DNA from 2 places in the Acinetobacter nosocomialis genome. Region 2 is predicted to be linked to the other one. Evidence: predicted binding sites of a transcription regulator. Region 2 holds the regulator's gene; the other holds the start of a gene.

Region 1 (5,104 bases), 1.9 Mb from region 2:
ATCAAACGAACAGCCCATTCATACTGCACTTTGTATTGGCCAGAAAATTGACCAGAATAACGCAATTCAATGGCACTATTTTACCGTAACTGAGCTTTTAAGTCTGCCTTTTACTCAGCGTTATGATTTAGGTTTTGTATTGTTTGATACAGATGAAATGCAAAGCGTTAGCGATGTACATAAATCACAATTATTAGTGAAGTTAAGAGATTTATTAGCAAAACGAATTGTTGTGGTAAGCAAACGCAGTGATGAACAGCTATTACGTTCTTTAGGGTTCACGCAACTCATCGATAAAACTTCACATGATAGTGATTTCGCTTTATGGCAATTTAATATCTTGACCTATAAACATGTTCCAGACTGGTTTAATTCAAAATTTTGGGCAAACCCGGAAAACTGGAATAAATTCCGCTGGTAAAAGGCTATTTAATCTCTTTCAAAATTTAACAATTTCGCTTTTGCTGTCTTAACAAAAAAACGCGTATGCTCGTGTATAAACCATACATAAGAGTTACTCATGACAAATTTAAGCAATATTGTAGAAGTTTTGGCTCAGCAAGCTTTAGGTGGGAACCAGCAAGCATCAAGTCAAGGTGGTTTAGGTGGAATTTTAGGTTCTGTATTGGGACAAATGGGTGGTAATACTTCTTCTGGTACTCAAGGTGGTCTAGGTGGAGTATTGGGTTCGGTATTAGGCCAAGTGACTGGAAATAACAATACACCTCAAGCTGGTGGCGGTGTACAAAGTTTATTAATTGCTGTAGTACCTTTAATCTTAGGCTGGGTTCAACAACAAGGTGGTTTACAGGCTGCTTTAGAAAAGTTAAAAGGTGCCGGTTTAGGTAGTCAAGTTCAAAGTTGGGTTGATCCAAATCAAAGTAATAGTGAAGTTCCAACTCAGCAACTGCAAAGCTTATTTAACCCTGCAGATGTTGAACAAGTTGCCCAACAGACTCAAGCGCCAAAAGAGCAAGTTTACGGGGCGATCGCGTCTGTGTTACCTCAGGTTATTGATTCTTTAACACCACAGGGTGAAAGTACAGATCATCAAGAAGCGAATCAAGACATTCAAAACGTGATGAATCTTGTGAGCAGTTTCTTAAAATAAGATTGAGATTAAAAAAAGCCGATATAAAAATTATCGGCTTTTTTGTTAGTACAATAAAAATAAAAGGGCATAAGCCCTTTTATTTTATGCAAGATGGTTAATAACTTAGAAGTTATATTCCATACCAGCACCTACAACAGTACGTTTGTCATCTTGAGCAAGCCAGTCACGTTTTTGTTGAGCAACAATACCGTAGAAACGTGCTTGTTTATTAATTTTGTAGTCTAAGCCCACACCGTATTGATCAATTTTACGATCTTGTTGACCATCTACAGAAGCTTTAGATGATTGGTATTGGCCTTTTACTACAAAAGGTGTTTCACCAATTCTGTAAGTTACAGCACCAACCCATGCATCTTCTTGTAAGCCTTTATATTTAGTTAGCTCATCAGTTGGTTCAGCATGTTGCCATAAACCACCTAATACAAGTCCAGTTGCGCCAAGTTTACTAAAATCGTAAGAACCAGTTACACGGTAAGCATCAGAGAAAATATTGCTAAGGCCATAGGCATTATATTTACCTTGTACGCTGTAGTTAGCAGCAGCAGCTAATGCTAAACCAATATCTTTGTTTTCGTAGCCGATAGAACCTGAAACTGAGTCACCAAAACCGTTACGTTTGTCATCGTTACCAGATGTACCAGGTGTTGGATCAGCAGGAGTTTCACCTTGTTGGAACATTACATTGAATGTTACACCAGCAAGAAGTTTAGGATCAGATTCAAAACCAATAACGTTATTTAGACGTTCTTCACCATACATTGTGTTGGTAATATCTAAAATAGTGTGGTCGTTATAGATGTCTTGGTAGTTGCCAGCAGCATTTTTAAAGTAAGAGTCAAATTTACCAACTTTTAATGTACCAACATTATTTGATTTGATACCGATATAACGGTTACGTTGACCAAGATCTGTACCATCACCATCAGCATTAATTTGCCATTCAGCTAAATAAACTGCTGATAAATTATCAGTCAATTTCTCTTCGCCTTTTACCCCAATACGAGACGCGTTAGAGTTAACTTCGGTAACGTCACTTTTACCATCGAAATTTTTGTTGTCAACTTGGTCAATGGTAACATTGAGTTTACCGTACAAAGTTGGCGCTGCTTGCACCGCGTTTACGCTTAGAGTTGCAACTGCGGCAGCGAGAAGCAATTTCTTCATTGAGATTTCTCCAAAAGGTATTTTTAAATGGCGTATGCCTAGCTAACTTTTATTTTTTAGTTGGCTTATGTACAAAAAGTTACAGAAGCTCACCAACTTGCTAAGAAGTATCTGTAAACTTTGTGACAGTGGAGTGAAGAAGAAATGACAGTTTTATGACAAATAAAAATTAGAAATACTTTATTTCCTTTTGATTTTATTACACTTTTTAAATAAAAAAGCGGAGCCTAAGCTCCGCTTTTATCTCTTCAAATCAAAGAGCTGCTTTAATTTTTTCAGCTAAGGCCTTGATTTTATCTTGATTTCCCAATTGCGCAGCATGTTTACCAAGTTGGTGAACATTTGTTGGAATTAGGTGAAAATGAACATGAGGGACGGTTTGTCCAGCAGCGGCGCCAGATAATTGCATAAGAACAATTCCATCAAGATTTAATGCTGTTTCCATTGCTTTCGCAATTTTTTGCACGATCTGAATGGTATAAGCTGCCGCTTCAGGTGGTAAATCAAGTAAAGTTACTGCAGGAGTTTTTGGAATAACTAATGCATGACCATCGGCTTGGGGCATAATATCCATAAAAGCTAGAACTTGATCATCTTCATAGAGTTTTATCGCTGGAAGTTCTCCACGTAAAATTTTTGCGAAGATATTTTGATCATCATATGCCATGTATTATTCCTTTAAATACTATTTACACTTCAATTCTTTTTGACGTTCTTTAATTGCATCTAGACGTTGCTGCTCTTTATCAGAGAATTTTGGCTTAGTCGTATGACAATTTTCATTACCATATTTTTCTTTAGCATCTTGGTCTTTAAAACAAAAACCTTTTGATGCATAAATTAAATTGTAATCGTCTTGCAATTTTTGACATTCTTGCTCAGGTGTTGCAGCTTGAGCACTGAAACCGGCAAGGGTTACCATTCCAGTGAATACTGCAACCAATAATTTATTCATGAGCTTTTCCTCAGTTAAAGGTATGAACCTGTACTCAATATAAGGTTTATTCCCAATATTTCAATGACTATTAATTACTCAAGTGTTATTAAAAATCACATTTGATCTTATAATACAAAAAAGCTTTAAATATCAATATCTTTTTTTAAATTTATTTTAAATCAATTGGTTAGGTTTTATTTTAAATTAAACAATAAAAATATGTACATAATCAATATTTAAAGTCATTATGAAAATTTCATAGTGATGAATTAAATACATTATATGAGTAACATTGGTTCTTGTTTATGTAATCAAGTAAAATTCTCTATAACTCGTGAAATAAAAACGGTTTATTACTGTCATTGCAGTTTATGCCGAAAACAAACGGGTACAGGAGCGAATGCGGCTACTTTGGTCAAAGAAAGCCAATTTAACTGGCTATTTGGAAGTGAACATGTTTCTACCTATAAAAAAGAGACTGGTTTTACCTCATCGTTTTGTAATAAATGTGGTTCACCCGTACCCAATAAAATTAATGGTACAAATTATATATGGATACCATTAGGGCTTTTGGAACACTCATTTAATCCAGACTTAAAGCTTAATTTTTGTATAGAGTCAAAACATGAATGGGTCGTGCTAGAAGATGCTCATAAAAGTTTTGTCCATTTACCTGTTCTTGAAGAGTTCTTAAAATACTTTGAATAACAGCCTTTAGTTTTTATATCTTTAATGCTTATTAAGTGTTCTTTACATAAATGCTGTGTGTTCACTGTTGAATATATCTGTCATTTAATTAAGCATGAAGTGATATAACTTAACAAAGGATGAATCACATGATAGATGAAGAAAAGCCTTTAAATTTTGAAGATGATGACGAGCCTCTTGATTTTGAAGATGAAGAATTCACAGATGATAAAAAAGAGGATGAAATGTATAACTCGATCACTAAGGATGGATCTAGTGTTGATCCTGCTGATGACGGCACACGACATATTCGTCCAGAAGATGGTGATCCGATAGAACTTGATGAATAAGTGCATCAGTTTAAAAAAGATTAGTCTTTTTAATCTTTAAGTATAAGTGTAATATCCGAGCGCTGTCACAAACAGCAAAAAAGTCCTGAATGATCAGCGCAAAAAATCAAAAGGGTAAAGCCTGCTTACAAAGCGGGCTTTTTTATTTTTATAAAATTTTAGATGACTAAACTTGATCTATGGGTGCTGTAAAAGCTTATTATTTTAAAAAATATTTAGATATCTTTGATGAATGATTAATCAATGCTCCTATTGTTTGTAATGAGCATTTAAAAGAAGCACAAACGTAAATAATAAAAATAAAAAAAGTAGAAAGATCATGAGTTGAAACATATCGTTAAATTATTTAGGTATTTTACACAATTTAACATTTTATGCAAATTAGTTTACATATCATTAAGTTTTGTTAAAGCTTTGATTGAGACTTAATCGTTTTGAAAATGTGACAATTAATAGATAATTTGTTAGATTGTTTGATTTTTATTATAACAGGTGAGCCAGATGAAGAAATTTTTATTTGTCCTTATTGCTGGATTTGGGCTAGAAGGTTGCACATCATTGACGCAAAAAGCTGATGAAAATTATATTACCAAGTCTCCCATTACGCCGGTTAATACTGCATTTAATGGGACAAAAGTACTTGAGCATGGAATTTTTACTGAGCAGGATATTGCTGATATGCCTGAGCATTCAAATATCAATTCACGTTACAAAATATCATTTTAAATCACTACTTAAAAATAAAATTGAATAGTTAGGCTAAACAATCGAGTAAATTAGCTGAAATATAAAGTTTACTAAGATTGTATTTAATAATGACTATTCAATATAAACTATCAGCTTGGTAGTTTT
Region 2 (5,104 bases):
TTTGTGTGTTTTGGGGAGCAAATGGTTTTCGGTTTTTAGGGGCTGGGAAAAGTATTGTTCAGATGGTCGAAAAAGGGCATTGGTACCCGAATTTTATGGCTATAGCTGTAGGTTTTATTCTTTGTATTTTTTCTTTTTACGCTTTTTGCGCAGCAACTCGTTTTATGAATTTACCATTTGAAAAAATGATTATTTCTCTAGTTGCCATTCCATTTATTTTGCGTGGTTTGGCATTTCCATGGTTAAAGGCTAGATTTAGTGGAAATAGTGATCTATTTTGGTATGTGAGTTCTTTCATTTGCCTCTTGTTGGGTTCGTTATATGCAATAGGGGCATATTTTTTATAAGTTCAATTTGAAATGATGATTAGAAAGTAGAGGAGTAATCCCTTGATTAAAAAAAGTAATTCTTTATTAAAATTTTTATTGAGCAGTATTTGTTTGGCATCCGGTTCTGCTATGGCTACTCCAATGACAGATTTGAGTAAGCAAATAGTGAGTGAAAAACCGGGTTCTATACTGTCCATCGAACAACAAGATGTGACGAGTTTATTTCCTCATGCAGATCAACGTTTGCTGGTCAATTATCGTAGTCGAGGTGTGAATGGTGAACCTATCGTTGCCTCAGCATTTATTTTATTACCAAAAGGAACGCCTCCAAAAAATGGCTGGCCTATACTGGCTTGGGCGCATGGCACGACCGGAGTTGCTGACACCTGTGCACCTTCTGGTGACTATGTAGGTGGCCCTGTTCATTCTTATCAAGAAGTTGCTTCCAAAGCTTTAGATTCTTGGCTTGCACGCGGCTATGCGGTCGTTGCACCCGATTATCAGGGATTAGGTACGCTAGGTGCACATCCTTATATGAATGCCAAGAGCCAACTGCACACGGTGGTAGATGCCGTACGAGCGTTACATGCATTTAAGCCAAAAGATTTTAATAAACAGTGGCTAGTGATGGGCCATAGCCAAGGCGGAGCTGCTGCTATTGCCGTGGCGGCTTATGGGCAAAAAGATGCACCTGAACTAGATTTAAAAGGAGCGATTGCGCTTGCGCCAGGTGGCTATCAATATGAAGGCATTGCAGAGTATGTAAAAACTAATCCAAACCCAGAACCTAGCGTGGCAGCTTTCTTCCCGATTGTGTTATTGGGAGCGCAAGCAGCAGAACCAAGTATTGTCCCTGAAAATTTAGTTAGTCCCGAAATGAACACTGTGCTAACGCAAGCACGTAGCCGCTGTTTATCTGAACTTCAATCTGACTTGAAGAAATCACCTTCGAGCATATTTAAAGCTAATGCAGATTTAAGACCTCTTTTGACTTATCTGAAGCAGCAGTCCATTGAAAATATGGTGCCTACCGTACCATTAATGATCGTACAAGGTTCTAAAGATCATTTGGTTGACCCGAGAGGGACATATGCTTATTACCAACAGCTATGCAAATCAAAAAAGCCAACTATTTATCAAACAATTGATGGGGGAGATCATCGCGATGCACTGCGTCAGAGTAGTACTTTTGCCACCAACTTTTTAAATATTATAGAAAAAAATCAGACTAAATCTTATTGCTCTAATTTTAAATAAATAGTTTGAAATGTGACAAAAAAGCCGACTTTTCAAGAGTCGGCTTTTTATATGTGAGAAGGCAACTTTAGGTCATGTTATATAGTCTTTCTTTTGGAAAAACTGCGGTAAAGGTTGACCCTTCATTTTCTTTAGATTGCACGTCTAAATAAGCACCATGCTGCATAAGTACGTGTTTTACAATCGCAAGGCCTAAACCTGTTCCACCTGTTTGGCGACTACGGTCACTGTCTACGCGATAAAAGCGTTCGGTCAGACGCGGTAAATGTTTCGGGTTAATCCCGATACCGGTATCTTGTACGCTAAAGTAAGCATGTTCACCGTCATCATGCCAGCCAATGGTAATGGTTCCACCTTTGGGTGTGTATTTAATGGCATTGGTAATTAAATTACTAAATGCGCTGGCAATTTCCATGTCGGAACCAATCAGGTCACAGTGGCTATCAATATGCAAATTGAGTGTGTGGCCATAATCGGCATTGTAGGCCTGAGCATCATCAAACAGTTGATTCATTAAGCTCGGCATTTCAATAATCTGATTTTTTGCAATTTTTTTGTTGTTTTCTAAATTTGATAACAGCAATAAATCATTCACTAACGCATTCATACGTTTTGTTTGTGATTGCATTTGGTCAAATGCACGTTTCCAGCGTGGGCTAATATCTTCTTGGTCGGTAAATGTTTCGATATAGCCGCTCAGTACAGTTAAGGGGGTGCGAAGCTCATGCGAAATATTATCGACGAAGTCTTTACGCATTTGCTCAAGGTTGTGCATACGCGTTACGTCGTAAGCTACAAGTAAGCGACTTTCTCCACCGAACCGTGTGAGCTTAACCTGTACATAACGGTCATCATCAAGATTAGAATGGAGTTTAATCCCATCGGGCGCTTGATCAATATTGTTAAAATATTCAATAAAAGTAGGCTGACGCAAAATAGTTAATAAGTTGCGACCACGGTCAAGTGGACTAATTCCCAGTAAACGCTCTGCGGCTGGGTTCCACCATTCGATTTGATGTTGATCATCAATTAAAACAACTGCCTCAGCTAGGGCAACTAAAGAAGATTGGGCACGGTCAATTAGCCCAACCATTTCGGCCTGAACAATTCGTTCCTGACGCTGAGCACGATACACATTAAATAATAATGCCCCCCAAATACCACTTAGGTTGGGAGGAACATCGTAAGGATTGTTGGCAATCCAGTCATTCACCAAATATAAAGAACGTAACTGGAGCGCAAAAAACACCACGAAGGCGATAAAAATACAGCTCCAGAAATACCCAACCCCTAAACCGACTAAACCTGCAATAATCAGGAAAAATAATAAAAGTCGTAAATCTTGTTTAGCAAACGTCCACAAACTACTGTAACGGGAAAGCTTTTGTTCACGTACCTGTTCAGGGACGGGGTAAGGTTCATACATAAATTTTGGTTAACCTGCGGCTAAATCTGCACGTGTAGAGAAACGATAACCTGTACCACGTACGGTTTGAACAAATCGGTCAACACCAAAAGGTTCTAACACTTTACGCAAACGACGGATATGTACATCGATGGTACGGTCTTCGATGTATACATTACCGCCCCACACCTGATCGAGCAACTGGGCACGTGTATATGCACGTTCTGGATGGGTCATAAAAAATGCAAGCAAGCGATATTCTGTTGGCCCCATATCTAAAATGCTGTTACCAAAGCTCACGCGTTGGCTTACAGGATCAAGAATTAAACCATTGGCATCAATGGTTTTTTCACCGCTTAGCGCATTTGCACGGCGTAAAACAGCTTTAATACGAGAAACCAGTTCACGTGTTGAAAATGGCTTAGTCATATAATCGTCTGCACCGGCATCTAGACCTTGTACTTTGTGGTCTTCCTCACCGCGCGCAGTCAGCATAATGACTGGAATTTCTGCTAGGTTTTCATCGCGTTTTAAGCGGCGGCATAAATCCACACCACTTACGCCTCCAGGTAACATCCAATCAAGCAAGATAAGTGCTGGACGTTGGTCGACGATAATTTGATGGGCCTGTTTGGCATCTTCAGCCTGTAAACATTGAAAGCCTGCCATATCCAAAGAAGTATGGATCATTTCACGAATAGGAAGCTCATCATCGACAATTAAAATATAGTCATCTTTCACAGCGTAATACCTTGTAGATTTTAACGGTGAACCGTTTTGTAGTTATGACAGGCTTATTACAAAGATTAATTATGACAATTTCATTGCAGAAAAGTCTATAAAATCGAATTTAGCAATAATTTGTGACAAAAATACGGCAAGCACATGACCGAATGATGACAGGGATGCATAAATTTTCTTAAAGCCATTCAATATGTTAACAGTTTGCTTCCAGCTAGGTTTTTAGCCTTAAAGCAGTGTCAAAAAACTTTAATATTATTTTGAAACTTGTGCCAACAAAGACAAGAAAACAATACGGCAGGCTGTTAAAACTTGTTCAAGAGACTGCTCAAAGCCACCCATGACCCATCGAATCGCAATTTGAGTCACATATCCGTTTAAGCCCGTTGCAATTAAAGAGAGCTCATTTTCCTTGTGCTGTATTTGCGGCATGGTCAGCATAACGAACGCTTGAATCATACGGTCAAACTGGGCAAGGGTTTCCTGAATGGTGGCCTGATTATGTAATTCCTGAACCAGAACTGCATCAACGTAGACGATACGAGCTAAACGAGGGTCATCTTTTAAGGTTGTCAGAAGCGCTCTTAACCCTGCATCGACCATTTTTTCTGGATCTGGTGCAGCCTTAATCACAGCTTGCATTAAGTTTTGCTGTAATTCTTCAATCATTTTTAAAAAGATAGTTTGGAATAAATCCTCACTCTTTTTAAATGATTCATAAAAATAACGTTCAGTGAGTTTTGCTTCTTGGCAGACATCTTTTACCGTCACTGAAAAAAAGCCAAGGGTTCCATAAGTCGCAATACCGGCTTCAATGAGTTTTTCGCGGCGTACCTCTTTACGCTCAGAAAGAGATAATCCTTTGAACTGGCGTTCTTTACCCGCAGTTTTTGTTTTCTTTTTATTGGTTGAGTCGTTTGTCGCCATAAATAAATGGTTTCCTGATTTTTCGGTTTTTCAGCAAGTATGAGGCTTATGATAAAGCCGTCAGCAGAATTGTGCCAATCTATCTGAAATTACAGTGTACTATATTGACAATGAATATTGTCAAAATTATATTAAAAGAGTCTAAAGTGCACATGCAATGAACCAGTTGTGCAAATCGAAAAACAAAGGATGGACAATGAAAAATTTTAAAAACAAAGTCGCTGCAATCACGGGTGCAGGTTCTGGCATTGGGCAACAATTAGCAATTCTCTTAGCGAAACAAGGCTGCCATCTTTCATTAAGTGATATTAATGAAAAGGGTTTAGAGAAAACTGTTGAGCTATTAAAACCGTACAGTAATATTACTGTAACAACTAAAAAGTTGGATGTTTCTGATCGTGAAGCGGTAAAGCAGTGGGCACAGGAAACCGTTCAAGATCATGGC

Evidence for each region. Region 2 encodes PhoB, which activates phosphate uptake and scavenging genes when phosphate is short. Its sites were predicted from a motif close to TGTCATNAANCTGTCATAA; they were not measured.
Region 1: a site for PhoB is predicted at 2,421-2,439, ahead of ABLC00_RS08785 (porin). Genes of this name have one in related genera too.

What each region holds. Positions count from the first base shown of each region.
Region 1 is NZ_CP157432.1:1,892,155-1,897,258, forward strand. It holds gene ABLC00_RS08775 (DUF6231 family protein) at 1-421, shown strand, start outside; gene ABLC00_RS08780 (YidB family protein) at 521-1,111, shown strand; gene ABLC00_RS08785 (porin) at 1,217-2,278, opposite strand; gene ABLC00_RS08790 (HIT family protein) at 2,532-2,945, opposite strand; gene ABLC00_RS08795 (YARHG domain-containing protein) at 2,964-3,233, opposite strand; gene ABLC00_RS08800 (GFA family protein) at 3,498-3,923, shown strand; gene ABLC00_RS08805 (hypothetical protein) at 4,052-4,252, shown strand; gene ABLC00_RS08810 (hypothetical protein) at 4,754-4,978, shown strand.
Region 2 is NZ_CP157432.1:3,836,135-3,841,238, reverse strand. It holds gene ABLC00_RS17975 (hypothetical protein) at 1-347, shown strand, start outside; gene ABLC00_RS17970 (alpha/beta fold hydrolase) at 390-1,586, shown strand; gene phoR (phosphate regulon sensor histidine kinase PhoR) at 1,654-3,012, opposite strand; gene phoB (phosphate regulon transcriptional regulator PhoB) at 3,022-3,732, opposite strand; gene ABLC00_RS17955 (TetR/AcrR family transcriptional regulator) at 3,988-4,659, opposite strand; gene ABLC00_RS17950 (SDR family oxidoreductase) at 4,856-5,104, shown strand, end outside.